One region of the Pseudogracilibacillus sp. ICA-222130 genome, then DNA from elsewhere that is predicted to be linked to it. Evidence: riboswitches for the same ligand, from Rfam matches in the RefSeq annotation. Region 1 holds a riboswitch; each other region holds the start of a gene.
What was found. Region 1 has a riboswitch for cobalamin ahead of WKT09_RS08435 (DUF4430 domain-containing protein). Riboswitches for the same ligand answer to the same signal wherever they lie in the genome.
Positions count from the first base shown of each region.

Region 2: another riboswitch for cobalamin. It lies ahead of WKT09_RS02715 (DUF4430 domain-containing protein); the one in region 1 lies ahead of WKT09_RS08435 (DUF4430 domain-containing protein).
Region 3: another riboswitch for cobalamin. It lies ahead of WKT09_RS03435 (ribonucleoside-diphosphate reductase subunit alpha); the one in region 1 lies ahead of WKT09_RS08435 (DUF4430 domain-containing protein).

Region 1 is NZ_JBBKBG010000018.1:1,000-11,764, forward strand. Features, by position in the region: gene WKT09_RS08425 (C40 family peptidase) at 1-509, shown strand, start outside; gene WKT09_RS08430 (murein hydrolase activator EnvC family protein) at 894-2,006, shown strand; cobalamin riboswitch at 2,158-2,338, shown strand; gene WKT09_RS08435 (DUF4430 domain-containing protein) at 2,513-6,958, shown strand; gene WKT09_RS08440 (DUF4430 domain-containing protein) at 6,974-7,951, shown strand; gene WKT09_RS08445 (energy-coupling factor transporter transmembrane component T) at 8,023-8,895, shown strand; gene WKT09_RS08450 (ABC transporter ATP-binding protein) at 8,883-10,541, shown strand; gene WKT09_RS08455 (ECF transporter S component) at 10,532-10,765, shown strand, end outside.
Region 2 is NZ_JBBKBG010000003.1:14,551-25,315, reverse strand. Features, by position in the region: gene resA (thiol-disulfide oxidoreductase ResA) at 1-309, shown strand, start outside; gene resB (cytochrome c biogenesis protein ResB) at 335-2,002, shown strand; gene ccsB (c-type cytochrome biogenesis protein CcsB) at 2,015-3,205, shown strand; gene WKT09_RS02725 (response regulator transcription factor) at 3,261-3,977, shown strand; gene WKT09_RS02720 (ATP-binding protein) at 3,977-5,728, shown strand; cobalamin riboswitch at 5,730-5,914, shown strand; gene WKT09_RS02715 (DUF4430 domain-containing protein) at 6,030-6,452, shown strand; gene WKT09_RS02710 (ECF transporter S component) at 6,459-6,968, shown strand; gene WKT09_RS02705 (helix-turn-helix domain-containing protein) at 6,982-8,040, shown strand; gene WKT09_RS02700 (RecQ family ATP-dependent DNA helicase) at 8,037-9,560, shown strand; gene WKT09_RS02695 (CPBP family intramembrane glutamic endopeptidase) at 9,566-10,132, shown strand; gene WKT09_RS02690 (hypothetical protein) at 10,142-10,435, shown strand; gene WKT09_RS02685 (D-alanine--D-alanine ligase) at 10,529-10,765, shown strand, end outside.
Region 3 is NZ_JBBKBG010000004.1:621-11,385, forward strand. Features, by position in the region: gene gdhA (NADP-specific glutamate dehydrogenase) at 1-784, opposite strand, end outside; gene WKT09_RS03430 (LysR family transcriptional regulator) at 945-1,850, shown strand; cobalamin riboswitch at 1,977-2,188, shown strand; gene WKT09_RS03435 (ribonucleoside-diphosphate reductase subunit alpha) at 2,378-4,603, shown strand; gene WKT09_RS03440 (flavodoxin) at 4,600-5,034, shown strand; gene WKT09_RS03445 (ribonucleotide-diphosphate reductase subunit beta) at 5,015-6,058, shown strand; gene WKT09_RS03450 (MFS transporter) at 6,325-7,500, shown strand; gene WKT09_RS03455 (DEAD/DEAH box helicase) at 7,535-10,702, shown strand.

The sequences.
Region 1 (10,765 bases):
CGAATTCTAATGGATCTAATAATAACAGTGAAGTAGCTACAAGTACTTCATCATCTACAGGCAGTTCATCAGCTACAAGCACTTCATCATCTACTCCTAAAAAGGAAAAGAAAGAAAGTGCACCAGCATATACTGGAACAGGTGGATCAGCAATCTCAGCTGGTAAACAGTATATCGGTCGTTCATCTTATGTATTTGGAGCGAAAAATCCAGCAGCTGGACAATTTGACTGTTCTGGTTTCGTATCTTGGGCGTATGAGCAAGAAGGAATTTCTTTACCTAGAAGTACATCAGGTATGAGAAGTGTTGGTTCCAAAGTAGATTACAGCAGCGCAAAACCTGGAGATTTAGTATTCTTTGATACGTACAAAACAGATGGACATGTTGGAATTTACTTAGGTGGAGGACAGTTCATCGGATCTCAGTCTGATAGAGGAGTAGAAATCGTAAGCATGAATAATCCTTACTGGAGTAAGGCTTTCAACGGTCACGTAAGAAGAGTTAAATAATTAAGTTTCATAACGAAAAGCTAGTATGAAATAGGTGGAGGACCACTCTATTTCATGCTAGTTTTATTTTGTTTGTATATATGTAAATCTTTGATATGAACGTGTTTTATATATTCATTTTCTTGTTAGTAGTAGGTTGATACTGGGACAAGCTGGAAATAAATATTATTTGTACAAACCTATTTGTAAATGATGCAATGTAACAGTTATTACATAATTTGAAATAATTGTATAGTCACATAAGCATAAGTTACTGAAATAGTAATATGTGCTTATTTTTTGTTTGAAATTTGATAATAAACTGTAATGAGAATCACATTCGCATGAAATGTTAGATTGTTATAATATGCTTTGGGGACAAAAAGAGGAAGGGAGTAAGATGTATTGAAATATGTACAGTTATTTTTAGCAGTAGCAATTTTATTTGCAGGAACTGTTTTATATCCAACAAATGATATTGCAGCTGAAAAGATAGAAGATATTCAAAAAGATAGAGAGAATATAAAGAAAGACTTAAAGAAAGCGAATAAAGAAATCGAAAAAATAGTGAAAGAAATAAAGGAACTTAATATAGAGATAAAAGAATATAAAGAAACATTGAAACAAAATGAAAAGGCAATGAAAGAAACAAAAAAAGAGATAAAGCAAGTAGAAAAGGAAATTGAAAAATTAGAAGAGGAAATCGAAAAACGTTTTGACATTTTAAAAGAACGTGCAAAATCGATTCAATCTAGTGGTGGCGACATTCAATATATCGAAATTTTATTTGGTGCAGAAGATTTTAATGATTTTATTAGTCGAGCAAGTGCAGTTAATACGATTGCTGAGTCAGATGCAAGTTTAATTGAAGACTTAGAAGAAGATAAGGCAAAAGTTGAGAAAAAGCTTGCCCAACTTGAAGATTTAGAGCAAGAGTTAATACAAATTAAGCAAAATACAGAAATGCAAAAAGAGTTAACAGAGGAAAAGAAAGAAAAAATAAAGAAAAAAGAAGCGAAATTTAAAGCTAAAACGAAAAAATTAAAATTAGAAGATAAAGAATTAGCATTATTAGAGGCAGAAAAGGAAGCAGAAGATATCGGAACATCTTTTTCGGTTGATACTGCAAATAGTAACTCATCATTAGGTTGGCCGACAGATGGCGGATATATTTCTAGTCATGTTGGAGAGCGTTGGGGAGCAATGCATAAAGGGATTGACATTGCTCGAACGGATCGAAGCACATCCCCTCCAATTTATGCGGCTGAAGCTGGTACGGTAGAATCGGCTGGGATGAATTCCGGTGGTTATGGAAACATGGTAATTGTAAATCATGGTAATGGTTTAAAAACATTGTATGCACATATGTCAAAAATTACTGTGAAATCTGGCCAAAAAGTAAAGCGTGGAGAACAAATTGGGGTCATGGGTGCGACAGGTGATTCGACAGGTATTCACTTACATTTCGAAGTACATAATAATGGCAACATTACAAATCCAACTGCATTTTTAAGATAATATAGGAAACGAGTGTGAAGAAGGAAACTCCTTTTTCACACTTTTTTTATTGCTTTTTACATTTACTTCCTGACATAGTTATAAAGATGCTTTTAAATTCAGAAAAGTTGTACTATGATATAAGATGGGTGTACATTATACCTACATAAATAACTGTATATTTCATTTTGATGTTGCATATGCAACTTAATAAGGAATCAGGTGAAAATCCTGAACGGTCCGGCCACTGTAATGGGAAGCAAGCTTTTGAATCCACTGGATAAATATCCGGGAAGGAAAAGGCGATTGCAATGATCCTAAGTCAGGAGACTTGTCAAGATGAGTATTATTTCGAACCTTCCGGGACTAAGGGGAAATATTCATTCATATATTATACCTATGTATGCATACATACGTGTATTTATGATAAATATTCATACGATAACCTTGAACAGAACCGGAATGTTCAAGGTTATTTTGTGTGGGGAAATAAGTCAAATCTATTTAAATACGAAGGGGGAATTTTAATGAGGAATGGCAAGAAACAAATTCATAAGTTGATATCAATTTTATTGATATTAGTAATGTTTGTTTCCTGGTTACCAACAAATATTTTTGCTAATGAGTTGGTTGATGAAGAAAAACATATGGAAACAATGAAGGAAGAAACTGAAGGGGTAGACGAAGATACTGTAGAAGAACCGGATGAAACAGGTAGTACCGAAAATGATAATAAAGAAAAAGAAGTAAATAAGGAAACTGAGAATAAAAAGGAAGTAAAAAAGGAAAATAATGAAAAAGATAGTACAAAAGCTCAACCGAATTCGAAAGAGTTAAGTGAAGAAGAGGGAGAGCAAGATAACAAAAATGATAAGTCAGAAGATTCGGAAGAAGTAACGAAAGAAACAACAAAAGAATCTGATGAGGAATCTAACGAAGAATCTGATGAAGAATCCGATAAAGAATCTGACGAAGAATCTGAGGAAAAAACGTTATCTAAGGAAGAACTTAAAACGTTAGTAGATGCATCTACTAATAAAACGGTTCAATACTATAAAAATAATCAACCTGAATACACTGAATCATACAAAGGATCTCATAGTGATTTTTGGGTATTTTCCGCATTATGGAGTTCTGGACTAAAAAATTTAGAAAAGGATTTTCCGTGGAAAGAAGATAGTAATCCATGGTTAGATTTTACATATTGGTCTGAAGGGAAAACAGAAGCATCCAAAGATCCTAATGAAAACGCAGGCGCTGTTATAGGTTCATTAATTCTTGGATTAAACCCATATGAATTTGGCGAGCAAAATTTAGTAGAAGATTTATTAGAATTGCAAAATGATAGAGGAATGTTCTCTACAATATGGGGAGAAGCTTGGGCTTTTATCGCATTAGATTTAGTGGATGCAGATTATGATCAAGATAAACATATTAAATCGATATTAAATGAGCAAAGTAATAACGGCCTTTTCGGTGATACAGATGCAACAGGATGGACACTATTAGCGTTAGCACCACATATGGAGCGTGCGGACGTTAAGGAAGCTGTTGGAAGAGCAGTTGATTATATACACGAGGAATTTGTAGAAAATGATGAATATCCGGGAATGTTTGGACCGAATGCTAATACTACATCTTCCGTTATAATGGGTCTTGCTGCAGTTGGAGAAGATTTATATAGTGATAAATGGACGAAAGAAAATGGTAGTTTATTAGAAGATTTATTAGATTATCAACAAGATGATGGTTCATTTTGGTGGCAGAAGCAATCAGCAGGTGCTATTGGCATGGCGACAGAACAGGCTTTACTCGCTTTAGCTACGGTGGAACACGGACAATCACCTTTTATTTCAATGAAAAATGAACTTGATATTCCTGAGTTACCAGGGAATTCAGAAGAACCAAAAGAAACAATTTTACCATTTAATAAAGAAGTAACGGCACATTCAAAGGAAATATTTGAGATTGCTGATACACAAAATACGGTTACTATGCCAAGTAACTTACCAGAAAATACAACCATTCAGGTAAAAGATGTTACAAAAGAAACGGACTTAGTGGATAATAATTTGTCTGTTGCAGGGAATGTACTATCCTTTACGTTAAATCATCAAGCAACAAGTGAAGATCCATTTGAATTAACAATGTCAGTGAATGAAAATGTGGATCTTACAAAACAAGATGTAGATATATTTTATTATGACGAAGAAAAAAATCAATGGGTGAAACAAAATGGTCAAATAGATCAAGATAAACGTACTATTACTATTCATCCAACAGATTTTTCAACTTATGGTGTTTTTGCCATTAACGATGAACCGAAAGTTGATACATCAAAATTAGAAGCAAGTATTGAGAAGGCAGAGAACGAAACATTAGATGATAAAACAACAGATAGTAAGAAGAAATTTGAGGAAGCTTTAGAAGTTGCTATAGCTATTTTAAATAAGACAGATGCAACGCAAGAAGAGATAGATGAAGCGCAAAAGGCATTAGAAAAAGCTATGGAAAACTTAAAAGATCGAGCTCCCCCTGTTAAGGTAAATGTTCGAGTGGAATCACATGGACAAACGTTAGTGCCGACAACAGAGGTGGAAGTATCTCCATATGACTTAATGGAATATATTAACAACAACAATAATGGTAAATCACTGGTTCATGACGAAGCAAGAGCAATTCATGCAATTATTCGTGCATTAGAAACAGTGGATGGTTTTGATCCGAAAGATGATCAACAATTTGGTTTAAATAATGGTGGAAACTATATTCAAAAGATAGGAGATGCAGCAGAATTTTCTGCAGGTCCTTTAAGTGGTTGGATGTACTACGTAAATAATGAGTTTGCACCAGTAGGAGTAGCGGATTTTAAGGTTAAAGATGGAGATTCTATCGTTTTATATTTTGTTGAAAATTATATAGATTCAACTTATACATGGTTCGATAAGGAATCATATAAAACAAAAGTAGATGAATCGTTATCACTTACTCTAAAAGGAGAAAAATCTGTCGAGGGTGCCCATATATTAATAGATGGAAAACCATATGAAGTCGATGGAGAAAAAGTTCTAATAGATAAAGATGGTAAGGTAAATATTACATTTTCCGAAACAGGCACGTACCATGTTTCAGCTGAGCGATTAAATGATGCCGGGGAAAATAATATCGTTCGTCCATATACGATAGTTGAAGTGATTGATACAGATGTAGTTCCAGAAAAAGATACAACACCACCTTCCATTACAATTACAGGTATAAATGATGGACAAAAAGTGTTAAATGAAAAAATTGAATTTAGCGTAAAAGCAGAAGATGATGTGGATGGACAAGTAGATGCTGACGTAAAATTAAATGGAAAAACGGTTAAACCAACAAAATCTACTTCTTATGCTGTAAAACTGAAAGAAGGAGAAAATACGATTTCAGTTGAAGCAGAGGATTCATCTAATAATAAGGCAAAAAAGGAAATTATCGTTACGTATGAAAAGCCTAAAATTGAGGAATCAGCAGAGAATGCATTAACTGCTTTAAAAGATTATGTATTAAAGACAGGTGTAGACAGTGATTGGTTAGCTATTAGCTTATATCAATCAGGTGAGAAATTACCAAAGTCATATAAAGATGTGTTCGTGAAAAATGTAAATGAACAAATTGTAGGCGCATTAAAAAATGGCCGTTTAACGATCACTGATGTCGAGCGTTTAACACTAGCAGCTTTAGCATTAGAAGTGGATCCAAGAAATGTGGACGGTGTTAATTTAATTGAGTTAATTTATAATAGTCCGGATCGTACATTATATGATGGTACTGTTGTTGATACGATGACATATCAGGGAAATAACGGTTTAGCGTTTGCTTTAATTGCATTAGATGCAGGACAGTTTGATATTCCTGAAGACGCAAAATGGACAAGAGAAGCAATTATTGAAGAATTACTAGAAAATCAAAGAAAAGATGGAGCATGGAATTTAAATGAACAATACGATGTTCCGAATATAGACATCACAGCTATGGTATTAACAGCACTTGCACCATATAAAAACGAGGATCAAGTAGAAAAAGCAATAAAAGATGGTTTCGCGTTTTTAAGTTCCGTTCAAAATGCGGATGGTGGTTTTGATGGCGGAGAAGATGTAGGTGGTGTTACGAGTGAAGCCGCATCGCAAGTTATTATTGCATTAACTGCGAATGGGATGGATCCAAAAGATGAACAATTTAATAGATCAGTAAATGTTGTAGACCATTTATTAAATTATCAATTAGATAATGGTGGATTTACTCATTTATTTGGAGACAGTGAAGCTAATGATATGGCAACAGAACAAGCTTTCTTAGCTTTAACAGCGTATAAATTGTTTGTGGAAGAAGGAAAATCTATTTATGATTTCGGAGTAACAGATGATGAGAATCTGGATGGTACAGTTGACTTAGAAGATGAAGTAGATGAAAATCCATCAACTGATGATGAAACATCTAATTCAGAAGAAGACCCAGAACAAGATTCAGAACAAGGTTCAGGGCAAGACTCAGAACAAGGTTCAGGGCAAGACTCAGAACAAGGTTCAGGACAAGATTCAGGAAAAGACTCAGAACAAGGTTCAGGACAAGATTCAGGAAAAGACTCAGAACAAGGTTCAGAACAAGATTCAGAGCAAGACTCAGGACAAGGTTCGGGGCAAGACTCAGAACAAGATTCAGAACAAGACCCAGAACAAGGTTCAGAGCAAGACTCAGAACAAGATTCAGGACAAGGTTCAGAGCAAGACTCAGAAGAGGCGGATGACCAAGTAATCGGACAATCAAATCAAGGTATACATCATAGTGAGGAAAATATAAAAGATATGGATGATAATGATGAGCAATTACCAAATACAGCTACAAATATGTACAATTATATGCTCATCGGTTTATTGTTTATGATGATTGGATTTAGCTTTATTCTTCTGAGAAGAAAAAATGCATTAAAAAAATAAGGAAGGATGATAGAGTTGCAACGATTAAAAAAATTAGTTCCTATTGTCTTACTTATGACGGCATTATTTATTCTTTCAGCCTGTGGTGCTTCGTTACAAAAGCCTACAGGCCTAGAAAATAATAATGAATCCACAGAAGTAGTAGAAAATGATTTGGGTAATGAGACAGAAAAGAAGACTGAAGAGAAAGATAGCAAGAAAGATACAACGGACAAAACGGAGAAAACAGACAAAACTGAGAACAAAGATAAAGCGGAGAAAACAGACAAAACTGAGAACACGGACAAAACAGATAAAACAGATAAAAATGTAGAGAAGATTGATGAAGCGGAAGAGAAAGAAGACGAAGAAGATAAGCAAAACAGTCATGAAGAAGAGAAACAGACTACACAACTAGAAAAAGAAGAAACGAAGGAAAAACAACCAAAGGCTTCAAATGAGACAAAGAAATCAAATCACCAGTCGATCACATCTAGTTCGACGAATAGTGATTCATCTAGTTCGTCTAATAGTGTGACTAAAAAAGAATCATCGCCTAAGCCGGCACCGAAAAAGGAAACAAGCTCCAATCAATCGGATACTAAAAAAACAGAACAAACGAAGCCAAAGCCTACTCCTTCTAAACCTAAAGAAGAGAAAAAGACTGTTACTTTATCTATTAAAATATCTTCCAGTGAAGTTCCACTTGGAGCTACACAAGTCACCATGAATGATGGAGAGACAGTTTTAGATGCTTTAAATCGCATTACAAAAGAAAAAGGAATTCATCGCGATGTAACAGGTGGCGGAAGTAGTGCATATGTGAGAGGCTTGGCAAATGTATATGAATTTGACCGTGGTCAAGGTAGTGGTTGGATGTATCGGATAAATGGCGTATTTCCTGATCGTGGTGTAGGGGCTGTAAAAATTCAACCAGGAGATAATATTGAATTTTTATATACATTAGATTTAGGGAAAGACTTAAATGCGAACTTACAGCCGTATCGTAGATAAATAATGTACGTGAAAACCGATCTGTTAGTAGATCGGTTTTCATCGTATTTATAGAATATGGGGTGAATGTCATGAACAATGGCTTTTCTCGTCTTCATCCATTTATTTTATTTTTTTATTATATTGTTTCCGGAATATTTATTATGCTATACAATCATCCTGTTTTTATGATGATCGCAATGTGTTTGTTCATCGTTGTAAATATTACACATGATAATGGAAAAGCATTGAGAAAGTGGATGATTCCATTATGTATAATGGGAACTATTTTTGCATTACTAAATCCGCTTTTAGTATCACGAGGCACACATATTTTATTTTATGTTGGTAATCGACAAATCACGTTAGAAGCATTGATGTTTGGTATAACGATGGCTTTAACTCTTATTACGGTAATTATTTTATTTGTATCTTTTAATTTGATTTTAAATGGGAATAAATTTTTGTACTTGTTTTCAAATATTGTACCTAGAACGGCATTTTTAATGATGCTTTCTATTCGATTTGTGCCTCTTTTAAAGAAGAGATATGACGAAATTAATGCAGTTTATCGTGTGCGTGGTATGACAATGTTTCGTGGTAGTTTAAAAGATCGTGCAAGCAATGGAATGAATATGCTTCAAACTTTATTAACATGGTCTTTAGAAGAAGCGATTCAAACAGCAGATTCGATGCTAGCTAGAGGATATCAATCAGGAAATAAATCGTCCTATACATTATATAAAATGACAAAATCAGATTGGATAATATTTAGTATATTAATCGTTATATTAATTATTGGTATGTTAGGGGCTAGTTTTGGATATGGAAAAATCGTTATTTATCCAACATTAGGGACATTGCAATTTTATCCGGGCGATTGGATTGTCTTGTGTTGTATGATGTTAGCAATCTCATTACCATTGATCGTAGAAGGGATGGAGTGGTTACGATGGAAATTTTAAAAGTAGACAATGTAACATTTCGGTATCCAGATATGGAAAAGAATGTACTTCAACCAATATCCTTTTCAATAGAACGAGGGAGTTTTGTCGTATTATGTGGTGCTAGTGGAAGTGGAAAAACAACTTTACTCCGTTTATTAAAACATGAATTAGCACCATATGGTAAACAAACAGGAACAATTTATTATAATGGAAAATCATTGGATGAATGGGATGCACGATTATTAACGACGGAATTTGGGTTCGTTTTTCAGGACCCAGATAATCAAATTGTCATGGATGAGGTATTGCAAGAAATTGTTTTTGGCATGGAAAATATGAATATACCTTATATTGAAATGAAAAAACGTCTTTCGGAATTAGTACACTTCTTTGGTGTAGAAGATTTACTATATAAGCAAACCTCGACATTATCTGGCGGACAAAAACAGTTAATTAATTTACTATCCATTTTATTATTACGTCCAAAAGTATTGTTGTTAGATGAACCGACATCTCAATTAGACCCTATTGCAGCGAAAGAACTATTACAAATTTTAGAACGATTAAATAATGAAATGGGTATGACCATCATTATTGTTGAACATCGACTAGAAGATTTATTTTCTATGGCAGATAAAGTCATCATGTTAGAGGAAGGAAATATTGCATACGAAGGGAAAAGTCGTGATGTCATTAAGCAAATATACGAGAATAATGACCGATCATTTTTACCTTATCTTCCATCTGTTTCCAGATTGTTTTTAGCGATAGAGGAAAAGGACTCCCAAAAAGTTCCACTAAATGTGAAAGAAACGAGAACATGGTTACACAATCGTGCTTCTAAAATGACGAATCATTTTCAAGAGATTTTACCATTTGAGAGAAAAGCTGAGACGATACTAAAGATAGAAAATATATATTTTCAGTATGAAAAAACATTGCCACTTGTTTTGAAAAATTGTAACCTCCAAATTCAAAAAGGAGAGTTCTTTGCTTTAGTTGGTGGAAATGGAACAGGAAAATCTACTTTATTGCAAATTGCAATGGGTATTTTAAAACAACAACGTGGAAATGTTATTTTACGTGAAAAGAAATTGAAGAAATATAGTTTGGATGAATTAGCTCATACATTTGCATATTTGCCACAACATCCATTAGCTTTTTATATAGAAGAAACGATTGGAAAAGAGATGGAACGTATTATACATCAGCACCAAATAGAAGATGGGAAAGAAAGAATGGCAAAGATTGCTAAAAAGTTAAATGTAGATCATTTGTTTGACCGCCATCCAAATGATTTATCAGGTGGAGAATTACAACGAGCAACATTAGCTTGCTTATTGTTAAGTGAACCTGAAGTGTTGTTTATAGATGAACCTACAAAAGGACTGGACCCAATTTCGAAAGAGGCATTAGCGAAACTACTGTTACCATTACAAAAAGATGGTTTAACTATTTTTATGGTTACTCATGATATTGAATTTGCGGTACAATACGTTGATTATTGTGCTATTTTATTTGATGGACAAATTGCAGTAGAGGGAACACCTGAACAATTGTTTAAAAGCAATTATTTTTATACGACTTCCATTAATCGTGCCACAACATCTGTTAACGGACCAGAAATTTTAACGTTAGAGGAGGCGTTAAAACGATGGCGGTAAAAAGTAGATGGTATATTGCTTTATCTTCTATTGTAATGTTTATTTTGCTCGTAAGTTCCGTTTTATTCTTCCATTATGAATCGTATTTATTATTAAGTTTTTCCATCATTGCAATTACAATGATTCCATTTTTTATTCGTTTTGAAGTGAAGCGTATTTCTAGCCGAGAAGTAGTGATATTAGCAATATTAGCTGCGATTGCGGCCGTGAGTCGTGTGCCGTTT
Region 2 (10,765 bases), on a different contig from region 1:
TACTGTAAGCCGTGTGAAGCGGAAATGCCATACATGGAAAATCTGTATCCACAATATGAAGATGATATTGAAATAGTGGCGGTAAGTTTGGATGCAAGTGAGTTAGTCATTCACCAATTTATCGATAAATACAATTTAACATTCCCAGTTTTACATGATACACAAAGTGATGTAATGGATTTATATGGTGTTGGTCCAATTCCAAGTACATATTTTATAGATGCGGAAGGTAAGATTGTAGAGGTTGTTGCCGGTGCATTAACATTGGAAACATTAGAGGAAAAGTTTCAAATGATCGCACCTAACTAACTCGATGTATAGTGAGGGATATGAATTGGATAAAATAAAATGTGAATGTGGTCACGTAAACCCGGAAGGAACGGTTTTATGTGAAGCATGCGGAAAGCCGGTTGAACGGAACCAACATATCGATGGGAACGATAAATCGAAATTACTAAATATGCGGTATGAAGGTTCAGCAAGAAGGTCACAAACATATAATCGAACAATCGTCGATAAAATATGGAATTTCTTCTCTTCTGTAAAAGTCGGTGTATGGCTCATCGTTTTAGCATTAATTGCATCTGGACTAGGGACGATTTATCCTCAAGAGATGTATATTCCTGCAGAAGCGGAAAATAGAGACCCTGCAGTGTTTTATGAAGCATCGTACGGGTTATTAGGAAAAATTTACTACCAGTTAGGACTACATAATTTATATAGTTCTTGGTGGTATATGATTTTAATTGCATTAATTGGTGTTTCGTTAGTTATATGTAGTATTGATCGTTTTGTGCCATTACGTCGCGCATTAAAAAATCAACAACCAAAACGTCATAGTAGTTTCTTAAGTCGTCAACGTTTATATAGTTTATCTGAAAATGTATCAAAGGAAGAACAAGAATTAGTTGTGGATCGCTTGAAAAAACAACGTTATAAAATTATGAACAAAGATGGCAATATTTTAGCAGAAAAAAACCGTTTTTCTCGTTGGGGTCCATATGTAAATCATATTGGATTAATTATTATTTTATTAGCAGCTATTTTACGTATGACACCTTTTTTATTTTTAGATGATTATGTTTGGGTGCGCGAAGGAGAACAGAAAGTAATCCCTAGTACAAATGGGAATTATTATATTAAAAATAATCGTTTTATATTAGAAACATATGATGAAGACGATGAGAAATTCCAAGCAGCAATGGAACAAAAAGGGGAATTAACCCATAAAAACTATCAAACAGATGTTGTCATTTCTAAAGTAGTGGGAGAAAAAATTACTGGAGTAGAACCAGAGTTAGAAAAAGTTACAGAAGGTTCCATTCAAATGAACAAACCATTGAAGTTTGATGGGTATACATTGTATCAATCAGGGTTCCAAGAAAATGAGTTTTCAAGCATGACCTTTAAAGTGTATGATGTGAATGATGAAGATGAAACACCATTAGGAGAAGTGAAGGTTGAAAACTTAATGTCTCCTGAAAAAACATATACTTTAGACAATGGAATGGAAGTGCATATTAACAAATATTACCCAGATTATGAGATGGATAACGGAGAACCAAGATCTGTATCGAAATTCCCAAGAAATCCAGCTTTTGTATTCGAAATAACAGATCCGGATACAGGAGAAAAGGAAATAAGCTTTGTTGGGATTGGAAAAAATATTGATGCAACAGGGGAAAATCAATATAAGTTAGGAATTGTTGATTTTGAGATGCGTTATGTAAGTGGCCTGACTGTTCGTAAAGATTATACATTACCATTTTTCGTAGTTGGGGCAGCCATTTTTATGATCGGAGTTATTCAAGGAATGTATTGGCAACACCGAAGAGTTTGGATAAATCCCGAAGGTAATGGTATTGCAATGGCGGCACATACGAACAAAAACTGGTTTGGTTTAAAGAAAGATATTGAGAAAGCTATTGCAGATACGAATATTAAGATGGTCGTGGACCAAGAGGAAAGAGAGAGAAAAGAGCAGGAAGAACAGGAAGCCTAGGAGGTTCGAGTGATGGAGAGTTTATTGAGTGTCAGTAGTAATGCCTTATATACTGCATTTATCGTTTATTTAATTGCGACAGGTTTTTTTGCGGCAACCATTCGTGATAAAAGAACAACAGATGGTAAAAATACAAAAACATCCATAATTGCAATTAGTTTAACAATCATTGGATTTATTGCACAGGTCGTATACTTTGTGACAAGATGGATTGCAAGTGGACATGCACCTGTAAGTAATATGTTTGAATTCGTTACGTTTTTAGGAATGAGTATCGTTTTAGCGTTTATCATTCTATTCTTTATTTATCGTTTAAATGTATTAGGATTGTTTGCATTACCAATTGCAATGTTAATCATTGCTTATGCAAGTATGTTCCCAGGTGAAATTTCACCATTAGTACCGTCCTTACAAAGTAATTGGCTATTTATCCATGTCATTACGGTATCTTTATCACAAGGAATTTTAGCAATTAGTTTTGTTGCGGGATTAATTTATTTAGTGAAGAAAATTGACCAATCAAAACGTTCGTCTAAAACAACATGGTTAGAAATAATTTTATACTCATTATTTGTAACGTTAGGATTTGTTATTATTACGTCTACATTTAATGCAATGGATTATGAAGCAACTTTCGTCCAAAACGAGAATGAAAATATAAAAATGGTATATCACTTACCAGCAATTGCAGGACCCGAAGGATTTGAGTTAACTACAGCAGATCGTATGGAACCATACTTTAACGCTCCAACATGGATGCAAGGAAATGAAGCACCTAAAAAGTTTAATACTTTAGTTTGGTCGTTTTTAATCGGTACAATCATTTATGGTATTGTAAGATTAATTTTACGTAAAAGAGTCGGTGCTGCAATCCAAAGGTTTGTAAAAAATGTAAACTTAGATTTAGTTGATGAAATTACGTATCGTGCAGTAGCGATTGGCTTCCCGTTATTTACATTAGGTGGATTAATTTTTGCTGCGATATGGGCGCAAATTGCTTGGGATCGTTTTTGGGGCTGGGACCCAAAAGAAGTATGGGCACTAATTACATGGTTCTTCTATGCAGCGTTTTTACATTTACGTTTATCAAGAGGATGGCATGGAGAAAAATCAGCTTGGTTGGCAGTTGTTGGGTTTGCAATTATCATGTTTAATATTATCGTTGTAAACTTAGTACTTGCAGGTTTACACTCTTATGCTTAAAATATGAAGTAAATGATGTAAGAAACATAGAAGAAGTAGTAGGAGGACCGATTAGATGAGTGAGTCGAATAGAATTTTAGTAGTAGATGATGAAGAACGTATTCGTCGCTTAATTAAAATGTATTTAGAACGTGAAGACTTCGTTGTTGAAGAAGCTGAAAATGGTGTGGAAGCATTAGAGAAAGCATTAGAAAACGATTATGACTGTATTTTATTAGATATTATGATGCCTGAAATGGACGGTATTGAAGTGTGTGAAAAATTACGAGAAGAGAAAAATACACCAATCATTATGTTGACAGCTAAAGGGGAAGAATCAAACCGTGTTCAAGGATTTGAGGTTGGAGCGGATGATTATATTGTAAAACCTTTTAGTCCACGTGAAGTCGTTTTACGTGTGAAAGCCGTACTCCGAAGAACAGGACAAACGAATGTGAAACAAACGTCTATGCAAACAAATAATTTAATCGTTTTTCCACATTTAACCATTGATTTGGATGCATATCGTGTTACTGCAAATGATCAAGAAATTTCGCTAACTCCTAAAGAATATGAGTTACTAGTGTTTTTAGCACAGTCGCCTGATAAAGTGTATAAACGAGAAGATTTGTTAAAAGAAGTGTGGCAATATGAATTTTTCGGTGACTTACGAACAGTTGATACCCATGTGAAGCGATTACGTGAAAAACTAACAAGTGTTTCAAAAGAAGCAGCGAAAATGATTGTTACAGTATGGGGAATCGGATATAAATTAGAGGTAGAAGAACAATAATGTTCTGGAGAAGTGTAGTAGGGAAACTAGCAATAACGATTTTATTGCTAGTTTCTTTTGTCTTATTTATTTTATCGATTTTACTGTTACAATTTTTCGAAAGATTTCACGTACAAGAAGCCGAAAAAGCAATGATTCAAGCAGCGACTAAAATTTCAATGATCGTAGAAGAACATGATGATAAAGATATGGTAATGGATTTGGTAGAGACGGTAAAAGAACCTTCCAGTAAAGTGCTTTTATATAAACATAATGAATCATTATGGGAATCAAAAACGACCAATCAGTCTTTAACTAAGGTGAAAGAGATATCTCCGGTAGTCAATGAAGATATGTTGCATGTAGCAACACAAAACGAAGTGTTTAATGAAAAACTTACCGTACCAAATAATGATTCGGAAATAATGGTTATTGGTATTCCAATGCGCAAACAACAAGGCGCTATTTATGTTTTACAATCATTGGATGTCATTAACCAAACACGTGCAGAAACGACAAGAATTATTTATGTTGGAGCAGCAATTGCAATCGTCTTAACGACCATTTTTGCATTTTTCTTATCAACGAGAATTACTGCTCCATTGATTCAAATGCGTAAAGCAGCTATCCAAGTGGCAAAAGGAGAATTTAATACGAAACTTCCAGTGTTATCTAATGATGAGATAGGAGAACTTGCTGTTGCATTTAATAAAATGGGGAAACAATTAAATTTTCATATCGATGCATTACGACATGAAAAAGAACAATTAAGTCGATTGGTAAATTCAATGGCAGATGGAGTTATTACCTTAACGAGGGATGCAAAAGTAATTGTAATTAATCCACCCGCAGAACAATTTATACGGGATTGGTATTTTGAGCATAATATTTCAGATGAAACGATGCAGCAATTACCTGACGATGTATATGCCGTGTTCCAAAAGGTAATTGAAGAAGAAAAAGAAGTTATTCAAGAAGTTCAATTACAAGGACGAAATTGGGTAATGATTATGACACCTTTATATGATGATACATATATTCGTGGTGCAGTTGCTGTTATACGTGATATGACAGAGGAAAGACAAATGGATAAATTGAGAAAAGACTTTATTTCTAATGTGTCTCACGAGTTACGAACACCAATTGCTTTAATGCAAGGATATAGTGAAGCAATAGTAGATGATATTGCAGAAAGTAAAGCGGAGAAAAATGAACTTGCTCAAATTATTCTCGAAGAATCTTTAAGAATGAGTCGTTTAGTGAATGAATTACTTGATATTGGAAGAATGGAAGCTGGCCATATTGAGTTAAATAAAGAAGAAATAGACACACAAATGTTTGTAGAAAAAGTGTACAAAAAATTTTATGGCATGGCAGAAGAAAATGGTGTACAATTATCATTAACAATGGATATTGAGCAGCCACTGCTATTCATTGATCCTGACCGAATGGAACAAGTTTTCACCAATTTAATCGATAATGCAATCGGTCACACACCAAATGGTGGTCATGTGGAAGTAGTAGTCCAATCAAAAGAAGATTCTTTACATGTGGAAGTACGTGATAATGGTAGTGGAATTCCTGAAGAAGACCTTTCTTTCGTTTTTGAACGTTTTTATAAAGCGGATAAAGCACGAACGAGAAGTGATAAAAAAGGTACAGGACTAGGACTAGCAATTACAAAACATATTATTCAAGCACATGAAGGGGTCATTTCTGTCAAAAGTAAATTGCATGAAGGGACAACTTTCTATTTCACCATACCACAATAATAATTTCATAAAAATTATTGGCTAAATGATGTTCATACATCGGGAATCTAGTGTAAATCTAGAACTGTCCTCGCAACTGTAATACTGGACGAAATGGATGTAATCCACTGTATCCATCGATATGGGAAGGAATCCAAAGTAGGATGATGGTTAAGTCAGTAGACCTAGCAATAATTGTGTAAAAGAGCTTCGGGGTTCAAGCTACTTCTATATGAATATGTTTATAGAGGTTGTAACAAAACGAGTGAGCTTTTGTTACAACCTTTTTTGTTTTCATACTATAATAAAGGAGCGTTTTACAATGAAAAAATTAATGACGATTTTATCTGCATTATTATTATCTGTAGGAGTTTTAGTCGGGTGTTCAAATGATGCAAATGAAGCAAATAACGCTGTGAATAATCAAGCAAACAATGAAACAAACGAAGTGTCAGAGGAGATTACAATTGATGTCGTAATTTCTTTGGATAAAGGCGAGGAAGTGTTAGAAGAAAAGGAAATTAAGACAGAAGATGGTGCGATTTTATTAGACGTTATGAAAGAAAACTTTGATATTGAAGAAGATGGTGGCTTTATTACGTCAATTGATGGAAAAGCAGCTGAAGAAGGAGAAGAAAAGGCTTGGATGTATTTTGTAAATGATGAAATGGCGATGGTTGGTGCAGGAGAGTACGAACTTTCCGATGGAGATGAAGTTAATTTTGATTTTCAACCTTGGGAGTAATCAACGTTGAATACGTATAAATTAACGATATTAGCAATACTAGCTACGTTAGGGGTCGTTGGAAGGTCTTTTTTAGTTTTTATTCCTAACGTACAACCAGTAACGGCGATTATTATTATCGCTGGTATCATTATGGGACCAGGCGCTGCATTTGTTTTGGCTTTACTTATTACATTTTTATCAAATATGTTACTTGGGATGGGGATTTGGTCAATATGGCAAGTCCTCTCCTGGGGATTAATTGGTATAATGAGTGGATGTATAGGTAAATATGTAAAACATATTTCTGTTTATATGTTAGCATTGTATGGAATCTTCTGTGGGTATTTATATGGATTTATTATATCGCTAGTAACATACCAAGTAGCGGGAAAATTCTGGCCATACTATCTTTTAGGTCTACCTTATGATACGTATCATGCAATTGGAAATGCCCTGTTCATTATGGTGCTTTATCCAATTTTTTCTTATTTAATGAAACGATATGCAAAAGACCGTTTCAATATTCAACATTAAAAGGAGGAGTTCATTGTTTCAACAAATTATTTTATACTGTTTGTATAAAATGGAAGGTGAACGCTCCGTTAATTCACCTTATTATATTATACAAGGAAAACAATCGATCCAAACGATTCAAGATGCAAATTTATTTCATTTGAATCGTTTTTTTACTATCTATAAACAGTTAGACAAAAATGTATACGATAGAGAGATTTTATCACTCGTTGAAGCCGACAAGCTAAAAATAGTGGGCCAACAATATACATTATGTAATATGACAGATGAATCTATTTTACAATTGCAAGATGAAATTTCAATGTATCATTTGAATGGGAAACAATTGGCACAGATGGATCGCATCTTTTTTGAACGATTACTTTTATTAATCCAAGTATGGACAAATAAGTCTGTCGGAAACAAACAATATATTCCGATCGTTGAAAACAGATCTGTTGAACAGTGGGTGAAATTAGTATATGGAAAAACGAAGGATCGTGTAAATGAATGTTTAGACAAATTATATATTGAACTACGAAGTTTATTAGTTCAAGTGACGGAACTTGGAGCTGCTTTATTCGTGGATCAACTGACAGGTGCTACGATCATTGGGCAATCAAAACAGCAGTTGGTTGATAAATATAAGTTAGACATCGCAGATATAGAGTTGGAGACATTGAATGTTATTCATTACATGTTACAACATATAGATGTTGACCAACACCCTATTTTATGCCTTATGAAACAACAAATTCGAGATGAAACGATTCATTCCAAATTAACCCATTCTACGAAGCAAACATACAATTTATGGCAACAAGGTTATCCATTAGAAAAGATTGCCTCCATACGTAAATTAAAATTAAATACGATATATGACCATCTAGTTGAAATTGCATTATATGAACCGAATTTTCCATATGAACAATTTATCACATTAGACAAAATAGAAGAAATAAATGGCGCCATTCAACGAACAAAAACATTTAAATTAAAACCGATTAAGGATCATGTTTGTCCATCAATCACCTATTTTCAAATCCGGTTAGCATTCATATATTTACAAAAGAAAGGGGAAGGTGACAAATGAAGAAAAACTTACAAGCATTATTACAAAGGCATTTTTCTTATGACTCATTTCATGAAGGACAAGAAGAAATCATTCACGACGTCTTACAAGGGAAAAATGTGTTAGGAATGCTGAAGACAGGATCGGGAAAGTCAATTTGTTATCAATTACCAGCAAAAGTGTTACCAAATTTAACGATTGTCGTTTCTCCCCTTATTTCTTTAATGATTGATCAAGTACGTGAAGCTAGGGCTTATGGGTTTAAAGAAGTCGTGGCATTACATAGTATGCAAACTTGGAAAGAAAGACAGGATATTTTGCGCCATCTCCATGCATATAAATTATTATATATCTCTCCGGAATTAATCCAACAACGAACAATTATGGATCTATGCATTCGTAGAAAAATCTCGCTTTTCGTTATTGATGAGGCACATTGTATTTCACAATGGGGGCATGATTTTCGTCCAGATTATTTACGGTTGCATGCTGTCATAAACGCTTTAGGGAATCCTCCTGTATTGGCGTTAACTGGAACGGCAACTCCTGCTGTACAAGATGATATTGAACGACAATTACAATTACATCATATGGCTAGACATTTATATAACATAGATCGAGAAAATATTGCTTTAGTATTGGAGAAAGTAACAGATGAGCAAGAAAAACTAGATATGCTTGTTTCATTGTTAAAAAATTATCATGTACCAACCATCATATATTTTTCGAGTAGAAAAATGACAGAACAGATGGCACAAACATTGCAAATGCATTTAGGACATCGATCTATCGCCTATTATCACGGCGGAATGGATACGAATGATCGTTTAAAGGTACAACAACAATTTATGCATGATCAATTACATATTATTTGTTGTACAAGTGCATTCGGTATGGGAATTAATAAAAAAAATATTCGTTTAGTTATTCATTATCAAATGCCATCGAACATAGAAGCGTTTATTCAGGAAATTGGACGAGCAGGTAGAGATGGAAAACAAAGTGTTAGTTTTGTGTTATATAAGGATGGAGATATTCACCTGCCACTTCAATTAATCGAACAAGATTTACCGACAAAGAATGAATTATTAGTTATAAATGATATCCTCCAACCTTTCATAAAGGAACAGAAGCCATTGCCACAAAAAGATGAAGAAGTAGAAATGTTATTTCAAATGAAAGCAACAAAAATACGTTTTCTATATTTTCAATTACAGACTCGTGGTATGATGGATAACAATATGATAGTACAAAAAACTATCCCCCCGTCTATTTGGGATGACATTGAGGCATATATTCAAGAAAGAATTCAATTAAAGAAGGAAAAAGCATTTGAGTTACAATCGTATATGACGTATGATAAATGTTTAAGGGAAGAATTGTACCGTGGATTCCAACAAACTATTCGACAGGTAACAAATTGTTGTACAAATTGTGGGTTTCAATTAACTAATTGGGATGTTGAACAGAAAAACGACGCACCTGTACAACCATTAAATTGGATGGAACAATTAAGGTCATTACTTTTAGTAAAGGAATAATATGTATGAAGCAAGCAGAAATCATCAAACAATTAACGGATAAACAAATAAGAGAGCAGTTGTATGTGACACAATTTATCTTTATTATGATTAGTTTACTGCTCAGTTTTTTTCTTTTCGACTCGTTTTCAACGTGGAAATCCTTATTCTCGGTTCAATTCAAGCAGATTATGTTGTTTGGTGTTGTTCCTGCATTAGGCTTAGTAGGAATCGAAATAATATTATCGAAAATAATACCTACACATCATTTAGATGATGGGGGCATAAATGAACGGGTTTTTAAAAATCAGTCCATGTTTCATATTTTTTGTATTTCTATGGTTGTTGCCATAAGTGAAGAAGTATTGTTCCGTGGAGTCATTCAAACGACCTTTGGCTTCGTTTTTGCAAGTATATTGTTTGTAATTGTTCATATTCGATACTTGAAAAAGCCTGTTTTACTTATTGCCATTATTATAACGAGTTTTGGAATTGGTTATCTATTTGAAGTGACAAATAACTTACTCGTCACGATTGTGTTCCATTTCATCGTAGACTTTTTATTAGGAATATACATAAAATTTAGGAAGTGAGGAGTACATATGAGTGAAGAATTAAAGGAGTCACAAGCAAAGCAACTACAGCAATTATTTCAGGAAGTAAATAGTGAACATGAAAAAGAAACAAAACAAATAGAAAAACAAGACTTAGTTGAAATTGATGTTTTAAGTTTGCCTCCACGTAGTGAAGTTCATGTATCGACAAAAAGAAAGTTAAAAATCTCACTCAAAGGTCCGCTTGGAAGGTTTTTATTCGTACTTTTCATTTTATTGCTTATTCTCGGTGGGATGTATATGTATTTTGGAGAAGAAATCATTTATTTTTTTACACATTAAATAAATAGATACACATAAAAAATAATAGTAACAATATATAAATAATGGTATCATATTATTATATATGAATAAAAAATGATAGGAGTGGACACGATGAAAATTGCTGTCCTTTATGGTGGAGTTTCAAATGAAAGGGAAGTATCAATTTCCTCTAGTAAAGGGATTATGAAAGCGCTAGAAAAAAATGGTCATGATGTCATTGGAATTGATTTTCATCCAGAGCGGTTACAAGAAGTCATTGAATTAAATGTTGATTTAGTATTTATCGGTTTACATGGAAAACATGGGGAAGATGGTTGTGTCCAAGGATTATTAGACATGTTAGGAATA
Region 3 (10,765 bases), on a different contig from region 1:
CCATTGCATAAATAGCAACATTTCCAGATCCAGATGTGATCACTGTTTTATTTTTAAAATCTTCACGTCTGTCTTTCAACATTTCTTGTACGAAATAAATGGTTCCGTATCCCGTTGCCTCTGTACGACCTAAACTACCACCATAGTTTAGTCCTTTTCCAGTTAATACTCCTGCATGGTACGCTCCTTGGATACGTTTGTATTGACCAAACATATAACCAACTTCACGTTTTCCAACTCCAATATCTCCTGCAGGTACATCTATGTCCGGACCGATATGGCGATATAATTCGGTCATGAAACTTTGACAGAAACGCATAATTTCGTTATCAGACTTCCCTTTTGGATCGAAGTCTGCACCACCTTTCCCGCCACCAATTGGTTGGCCAGTTAAAGAGTTCTTAAAAATTTGTGTTAAGGCTAAAAACTTCATAACACTTAAATTTACACTTGGATGGAAACGAAGGCCACCTTTATACGGGCCAAGGGCACTGTTAAATTGTACGCGGTACCCACGATTTACGTGTGTCTTTCCGTTATCGTCTATCCACGGAACCCGAAATGTAATGATTCTTTCGGGTTCAATCAATTGTTCTAATATATTTTTTTCTCTATATGTGCGATTCTTCACAAAGACTGGCACAAGAGAATTTAGTAACATTTTTGTAGCTTGTAAAAACTCCACTTCATGTGCGTCACGTGCTTTTATTTTTTCATAAAGTTCGTCCATATAGTCGATTACTTCTTGTTCTTCCTTTGAAACGACGCGCTCTAGTTGAGTCATGATGCTCGCCTCCCATTTCTTTCTATTAATTCCGTCTATTCCATCTATTCTATATAATTCCTCTATTACTAATTTATCATACATGTATCAATCTAAACAATATTATTAATAGATATTATTAATGCTTTTATGAGATAATAGAAAATACGAGGTGACAAAAATGGAGTTAAGACAAATAAAATATTTTATTGAAGTTGCAAAACGTGAGCATGTAACGGAAGCGGCAGATGCTTTGCATGTAGCGCAATCAGCAGTAAGCAGACAAATTTTTAATTTAGAAGAAGAACTCGGGGTAGATTTATTTATTCGTGAAGGAAGAACGGTTCGACTAACGAGGATTGGGAAAGTTTTTTTAGAACATATGGAAAAAGCGATCAATGTGATTGATGACGCAAGACAAGAAGTGATTGAATATACCGATCCTAAAAAAGGAACCATTCATATAGGTTTTGCAGCCAGTTTAGCATCTTATATATTACCGACGGCTATTTTTTATTTCCGAAAACAGTATCCAGATGTAAAATTCGTGCTAAATCAAGGGACACATAGTGAACTACTTGATTGGGTGAAAAAGGGCGAAATTAATATTGCGTTATTAGGGCCATTACCACAAGACCAAGAGAAAATAAAAAGTACAGTTCTTTTTACAGAAGATATTGTCGCTTTGTTACCGAGCAATCATTCTCTTGCAAACAGGTCTTCGTTAAAATTAATCGAATTGCGCGATGAATCGTTTGTCATGTTTCCTAAAGGGTTTATTTTACACGATGTCATTATGGAAGGTTGTTTACAACGTGGTTTCCAACCGAAAATTTCATTTGAAGGAAAAGATTTAGATGCGATTAAAGGACTTGTATCTGCGGGATTAGGTGTGACATTAATTCCGGAAGTAACATTGGTGGATTGTTTGCCACGTGCTACCGTAAAGGTTCCTATTACCGAACCTAGTTTGAAACGATCAGTCGGTGCGATTATTCCTGCTGAACGTGAATTATTACCAACCGAAAAATTGTTTTATCAATTTATAAAAGATTTCTTTATGCGCTTAGAAGTGTATCAAAACTAAATTAGTGTTACAAATCTATAAACATGCTATGCTAATAATCGCTAAATTTGTAAAAATATATTGCATCATAAAAATGAATATGTTAAGATTAAAACACAATATATAGATGAAATATAAAATTGAATACACAATATATAGTGATTAAGGTGACATACGAAAGTCTTAAAAAGGGAATCTAGTGGGAAGCTAGAACTGCCCCCGCAACTGTAATTATGTTGTTTATATGAAAGGACATGCTCACTATATGTAGTTGTTTATCGAGAGAAAGGCAACACATATAGGAAGGGGTTCTGGAGATACATATAAGTCAGGAGACCTGCCTAATCGCATTAGTTTCACTTCTCCGGGGTGAGGGATTTTCGAAACGGCATGGATATTGAAATAGTACATATTTTGTTGTCTTTTTAGCCGTTTATTCCTCATGCGAATAAACGGCTTTTTATTATACATGTACATACGTAGGAGAACAGGAAACGAAGCGATCACCATATGGAATACGGGGATCATTTTTCAGGAGGGATTTATAGATGAGCATGTTAGAGGTAGAAAACAAGGTAGAAGCATTAATGACGTTGGCACAAGAAGGATTAAATGTAGATGTCACACCATATAAAGAAAAGATGTTCAACGCAACAGAGAATGTGACAGGGTTAGATGTTCACATCGAAATGATTAAAATCGCATTAGAAAATATTGATGAAGCTAATCCGGATTGGACATACTTTGCCAGTCGTTTATATGCGGCACAATTGTATGAACAAGCTGCAGCTAACCGCGGATATGATCCAGCTGAAAAATATGGAGATTTTTATACATTAATTAATCAATTAACGAATAAAGGCATTTATACGAATAAATTATTAGAAAAATATACAAAAGAAGAGATCGACTTTTTAGGAAGTAAGATCGAACAAGAACGCGATAGTTTATTTCACTATTTAGCGATTTATACATTAGCGACAAGGTATTTGGCGACAGACCATGAGAAAAACGTGTTTGAATTGCCACAAGAACGTTGGATGATTATCGCCATGCATTTAATGCAGGATGAAGATCGCGAGAAACGAATGGATTATATTTTAGAAGCTTATTGGGCTTTAAGTAATTTATATATGACGGTTGCAACACCGACAATGAATAACGCAGGAAAAACACATGGACAACTTTCTAGCTGTTTCATCGATACAGTCGAGGATAGTTTACAATCGATTTACGATGTGAATACAGACGTAGCACAGTTATCAAAAAACGGCGGTGGAATTGGTGTTTATATGGGGAAAGTCCGAGGCCGTGGGAGTGCAATCAAAGGATTTAAAGGAATGTCGAGTGGTGTTGTGCCATGGATTCGTCAGTTAAATAATACAGCGGTAAGTGTAGACCAGTTAGGTACGAGAAAAGGTGCGATCGCGATTTATTTAGATGTATGGCATATCGATATTGAACCGTTTTTAGATTTAAAATTAAATAACGGGGATGCACGTATGCGAGCACATGATATTTTCCCTGGGGTATGTTTACCAGATTACTTTATGGAACAAGTAGAAGCACGTGGTGACTGGTATTTATTTGACCCACATGAAGTAAGACAAGTGATGGGGTATAGCTTAGAAGATTTTTATGATGAAGAAAAAGGTGCTGGAACGTGGCGGACGAAATATGAAGAATGTATCCGCGATGAACGTTTAACGAAAAAGAAAGTACCGGCAATTGATATTATGAAACGTATCATGATTTCTCAGTTAGAAACAGGTACACCGTTTATGTTTTACCGTGATGAAGTAAACCGTATGAATGCAAATAGTCATGCTGGCATCATCTACTGTTCTAACCTTTGTACAGAAATTACACAAAATCAATCACCAACAGAGTTTTTAGAAGAGTATATTGAAAATGAAGATGTTATTGTGAAAAAGTACAAAACTGGGGATTATGTTGTTTGTAACTTAAGTTCTGTCAACTTAGGTCGCGCAGTACCAGAAGGTGTTTTAGAGCGACTCATTCCGATTCAAGTAAGGATGTTGGATAATGTCATCGATATGAACACATTGCCGATTTTACAAGCACAGCTGACAAACCAGAAATATAGAGCGGTAGGTTTAGGAACGTTCGGTTGGCATCACTTGCTTGCACTGAAAGGTATCGAATGGGAGTCAGAAGAGGCATTAACTTACACGGATGAATTATATGAACAAATTGCTTATTTAACGATTCAAGCAAGTATGGAATTAAGTAAAGAAAAAGGAGCTTACCGTCTCTTTGAAGGAAGTAAGTGGCAATCAGGAAGCTATTTCACTTCACGTGGATATAAAGGTGAAAAGTGGGAAGCATTAAAACAAGAAGTACAAGAAAATGGTATTCGTAATGGGTATTTAATGGCAGTAGCACCGAACTCATCAACAGCGATGATTGCAGGATCCACTGCGAGTATTGACCCGATTTTCCAAGTGTTCTATTACGAGGAGAAAAAGGACTTCAAAATTCCAGTCACTGCACCAGCATTAGACCATAAAACGTATAACATTTATCGTCGTTCTGCATATATTGTAGATCAGCGTTGGTCTGTAAAGCAAAACGCAGTAAGACAAAAGCATATTGATCAAAGTATTTCATTTAATATGTATGTACCAAATACGATTCGTGCGTCTGTTTTATTAAATTTACACGTACAAGCTTGGAAAGAGGGGCTAAAAACATCGTATTATGTTCGATCTACTGCGAACGATATTGAAGAATGTGAGTGGTGTCATTCATGAGAACTTTAATTGCTTATTTATCTTATAGCGGAAATACAGAAGAGATTGCGGAACATATTGAACGGAAATTAGTATGTGAAGGAATAGAGGTCGATATGTTATCGATTGGCATTGATTATGTACCAGACTTAAGTGTGTACGATTATATATTTCTCGGCACATTTACGTGGGATATGGGTGGAACGCCAGATGAAGTGAAAGATTTTGTATTAGAAGTCGGCTATAAACCGAATAATGTAGCAGTATTTGGTTCAGGCGATACACAATTTGGTGGAGATGCTATGTTTTGTGGAGCTGTGGATAAATTAGTGAAGTTTTATGAGAGTAAGTGGGACGGTTTGAAAATCGAACAGTCCCCAAGAGGCTCCCAAGAAGTATTAATTGATAACTGGCTAGAAGGAGTGTTAGAAGATGTCAGAGTTACTGCTTGAACGTGCAAAAACGTTAGAACCGCGTAACCCGAACAAATCAACGGGGATTTTCGGTGGAAAATCGAGTGGTATTTTAAATTGGAACGACATTGCGTATCCACATTGGTATAAAATGTATAAACGATTAGTCGGAAATTATTGGCAAGCAGATGAGGTGAACATGTCGAGTGATATTAAGCAGTTCCCTACGTTAACAGAAGAAGAACGTGATGCTTATTTAAAAATTATTGGGTTATTATCGACATTAGACGCACCACAGACGAGAACGGCGTTACTGTTTTCATTATATGCGACAGATCCATCTGTCCAGTCAATTATGGCAGTCATCGCACAACAAGAGGCGGTACATAACGAATCATATTCATATGTACTATCTTCTGTCGTTTCACTTGCAGAACAAAATGAATCATTTGAACTCGGAAGAAAAGATCCTGTTTTATTAAAACGAAACGAAAAGATTATGCACCATTACAATAAATTTGCCGAAGAGCCAACGATTGAAAACATCCTAAAAACGATGGTATATACGATTTTATTAGAAGGAATGTTCTTCTATTCTGGATTTGCGTTCTTTTATAATTTAGCACGTCATAATAAAATGGTTGGAACGTCTACAATGGTAAGTTATATTAACCGTGATGAATTAGAACATGGTCGCTTCATTTCGGAAATGTTCCGTGCAACATTAGCGGAAAATCCATCTTATAACAATGAGGAATTTATTTCATGGGTATATGATAGCTTCCGTGATTCTGTTGAATTAGAAATTGAATGGTCGACTTATGTTTTAAAAGATGTGGACGGTATTAATTTAGATGAAATGGCTGGTTATGTGAAATATCGTGCCAATAAAATGTTACGAATGATGGGATTAAGTGAGTTATATCCAGAGTATACGGAAAACCCGATGAAATGGATTCGTGCCTATGTAGATAATTTTGATGGTACAAAAACGGACTTTTTTGAACAAACATCAAGACAATATACGAAAACAAGTGATTTAAACGGTTTTGACGATCTATAAAAACAAAAACAACATAATGATGAGGTTTGGGTATAGTTGGAATACGATACAGACACATGAATTGGGTGAATAATCATCATATACGCGACAAACTCGCTTTATTCATTCGCTAATTCTTGGTCTTATCGATCATTTCCTCTTCTATCCAAACCTCATTTTTATATTTTACATAAGAATGTGCAAACTAATGACAAACGAAGCAAATCATTAGCTTTAAATTGGTTTTTCCTTCATGTATACTATTAAGAAGGAAAGGAAGATAATGTATGCAAGATGATCATCAAGATAAGATTTTCACGAAAGATTTCGCATTTATTTGGCTTGCGAACTTTTTTATTTTTTTAGGGTTTCAAATGACGTTACCAACATTACCGATTTTCGTCAAAGAACTAGGTGGTTCAGATCAATTAGTCGGACTAATCGTTGGTATTTTTACTTTCTCAGCACTTTTGTTTCGACCGTATGCAGGACATGCATTAGAAACAAAAGGAAGAGGCCGAGTCTATTTATTTGGCCTACTTTTATTTATTATATCTGTTGGGACATTCGGTTTCATGACAAGTATGGTAATGTTATTCGTCATGCGTGTTATACAAGGAGTCGGATGGGGATTTTCAACGACAGCTTCAGGTACAATTGCAACAGACTTAATACCACCAACAAGACGTGGAGAAGGAATGGGTTACTATGGGCTTTCTGGTAATTTAGCTTTAGCTTTTGGCCCCGCTCTAGGTCTTTCACTGGTAGGTGTTATTTCATTTAAAGCACTCTTTTTAAGCAGTGCTACATTAGGTGTCATAGCATTTTTGTTATCGATGAACATAAAATATAAAAAAGTAGCACAGTCTCCTCATCGAACAAAAGTAGCCCGCTTTGACGTATTAGAAAAGTCAGCGATTAATCCTGCAATTATATTATTTTTTATTACATTGACATTCGGTGGAATTGCATCGTTTCTTCCGTTACATGCAGTAGAAAAAGATGTAGCTGGAATTGAAATGTATTTTATTTTTTATGCAGCATTTTTAATGTTATCTCGTATTTTTGCTGGGAAAATATATGATAATAGAGGAGATTTATATGTGATCCCACCAGGTATATTACTCGTATTTACTGCGATGTTATTACTTGCATGGTTACCGAACACCGTAACGTTAATAGTTGCAGGAAGTTTATACGGATTTGGTTTTGGCATGATTCAACCTGCATTACAAGCATGGGCGGTAGATAAAGCTGAGGTGAATCGAAAAGGAATGGCAAATGCAACGTTTTTCTCTTTCTTTGACTTAGGTGTTGGGATTGGTGCGATGGTGTTTGGACAGATTGCATTTTTATTCGGCTATAAATATATTTATATCGTATCCGCAGTTTCTGCGATTGTTGCATTAACGTACTATTTGTATTTAGTTTTATCAGGAAGACGTAATCCACGTAAAGCTTAAAGGAATCGAATTTAACGATAAAGGATAGATATGGATGGGGCAAAAATTAACACATACGAATATTCAACAATTATTTTCGCCAAAAATATATGAGCGAGGTTTACAATATTATCATTTAGGTCGTGTTCATGGGTTAAGTTTTAATAAAAACAGTGATGCTTGGTTTGCAGAAGTAGAAGGAACATCTTCTTATTATGTGGAAGTGGATATGAACCACATTGATCAAGGAACGATTAAGCCATATTGCGAATGCCCGAATTTTGCGGTATATCATACGTGTAAGCATATCGTCGCGGTTCTATTAGAAATAAGTGATCAAGAAAAAGAAGCGATAAAAGCGATGAACCGTGCTACTGCAGAACACTTTATTCAAAATGTTTCTCAATATGAATTACATGATACGTCATATGTCTTAAACAAAATACCAATGAAAATAGCGTACGAAATAAATGTGGAATATACAGGGAAAATATGGTTGCAAATAAAGACAGGGACAGACCATTTGTATGTTGTGCATCAAATTCGTGATTTGTTATATCATGCATTGCACGGAGAAGAGCATTTCTTTACGAAAAAATTTAGCTTTCGCCCGGAAGATCATTATTTTTTACAGCAAGATATGGCTATCTTTGAATTGTTACAATCGTCTATTCAAACAGGAGATGTATATACGGATCGTCGTTATGACCCGGGAAATGCTTATGACCGTCGTCATTTACTCCTTTCTCCTTCCAATTTACAATTATTGCTGGAGAAATTACAAAAACGTACGGTGTACCTAACAGGATCAAATGATAAAGAAGTATATACGTCTGTGCAAATAGAGACAGACAAGTTACCGTTGCAATTTTCGGTAAAGGATTATAAAGATAATTTAGCACTATATGTAGAGGGAAATGAAGAGACACCAATTTATGATTTAACGATGTACAATGCATTGTACCAAGGTGGAACATTTTACTTTTTAGGACCATTACAACGAAATTTATTGCATGAATTTGGTCGTGTGGAAAAAAGATCCTTTGTGATGCCAATTCCATCGTCGTTAAAGGACACATTTTTTTCAGAAACCTTACCGAAAATAAGGCAAATTACGCCAGTGGAAATGAATGAGTCCATTCAGGATGATATTGTGGAGGCTCCATTAATCGCGAAGTTATATTTAGAGATGGATGGCGAAAAAATAACAGGGAAACTCGAATATCATTATGGTGCTCATAAAATAGATCCTTTTCAACATACGAAGAAAAAGCAACAAAAAATTATTATTCGTGATATGGAAAAAGAAGAACAAATTATGCATTTTATTGAACAGTCGAACTTTAAATATAATGGGGAAACATTGTTCATTCAATTATATGAAGATGAAGAAGTGTATGAGTTTTTATATACGATTTTGCCACAGTTAGATGAATATGTTGAAGTATATTTAACAGCAGATATTCAGGCGATGATGGCTGAAGTTGAACCGATTCCAAATAGTGCCGTTCGGATTGATGAAACGACAAATTTATTGGAAATAAGTTTTGACATTTCTGGAGTGGAAGAGGCAGAGGTAACGGCGATGTTACAAGCTGTTATGGAGAAAAAACGTTTTTACCGTATGCGAAATGGAACCATTGTTTCGTTGGAAAATGAACAGTTTGCATCCATTCAAAACCTTGTTTCTACGTTAGACATTAAAGATTCGCAATTACATGATGGAAAGATGGAGATACCGGCATACCATAGTATGCAAGTAGATGAATTGCTCGATTTGAAGAAAAGTTATGATCCATCGTTTCGAAAATTATTACAACAATTGCGATCACCAGAACAGACGAGCTATGAAGTTCCAGATCGATTGAATGCGACGTTGCGAGCTTACCAAGAGGCTGGTTATCAATGGTTTAAATCGTTGAGTGAATATCGTTTAGGTGGTATTTTAGCAGATGATATGGGACTTGGAAAAACGATTCAGACGATTACCTATTTAATGTCTGAGCATTCCGAAAACCCGCATTTAGTTATTGTGCCGTCCTCTGTCGTATATAATTGGAAGCATGAGTGTACGAAATTTGCACCACATTTAGATGTAGCGGTTATTTCTGGAACGAGGCAAGAAAGGGCAACATTGATGGATTTACATGAACAGGCAAATGTTTGGGTGATGTCATATGGGACCGCACGTCAAGATATTGAATTATTAAAAGGGCGTTTTTTCCATACATTAATATTAGATGAAGCACAATTTATTAAAAACTATGAAACGAAGACAGCAAAAGCGATACGTGAAATAAACGCCCGTAATTGTTTTGCCTTAAGCGGAACTCCGATTGAAAATTCTATCGACGAATTATGGTCTATTTTCCAAGTTGTATTGCCGGGGCTTATGCCAAATTTAAAGACTTTCCGCGAACTACCGAATGAAAAAATTGCGTCTTTAACACGTCCGTTTATTTTACGAAGAGTGAAAGAAGATGTGTTAAAAGAATTACCAGATAAAATTGAAACGACCTCTATTTCCGAATTAACCGAGGAACAAAAACATTTATATGTTGGATATTTACAACAAGTACAACGAGATGCGCAAGACTCTATAGTTGGAGAAAGTTTCCAAAAGAATCGGATGAAAATTTTGGCTGGAATTACTCGACTACGTCAACTTTGTTGTCACCCTGCCCTGTTTTTAGAAAATTATGAAGGAACCTCGGGAAAGTTAGAGCGCCTGTTAGAAATGATCGAGCAAAGTATAGCAGACAATAAACGGATGCTCATTTTTTCGCAATTTACATCGATGCATGACATTATAAGAAAAGAGTTAGAGAAACGTCATATAAAATACTTTTATATCCATGGTGAAACACCTGCGAAAAAACGTGTAGAAATGAGTGAAGCATTCAATGAAGGGGAAAATAGTGTATTTCTTATTTCGTTGCGTGCAGGTGGAACAGGCTTGAATTTGACAGGGGCGGACACGGTCATATTGTATGATTTATGGTGGAATCCAGCAGTGGAAGATCAGGCGGCAGGGCGTGCACATCGTTTTGGCCAAAAAAATGTCGTTCAAGTCATTCGCTTAATTGCCGAAGGGACGATTGAAGAAAAGATTTATGAATTGCAACAGAAAAAACGTGAATTGATTGACCAAGTGATCCAACCAGGTGAGTCGATGCTTTCTACGTTATCAGAAGAAGATATAAAACAATTATTAAGTATATAAAACAACATGTTTCAGCCATAACTTGGAAAGATTGCTGCAAAACGATTAGTTATTGCTAGATAA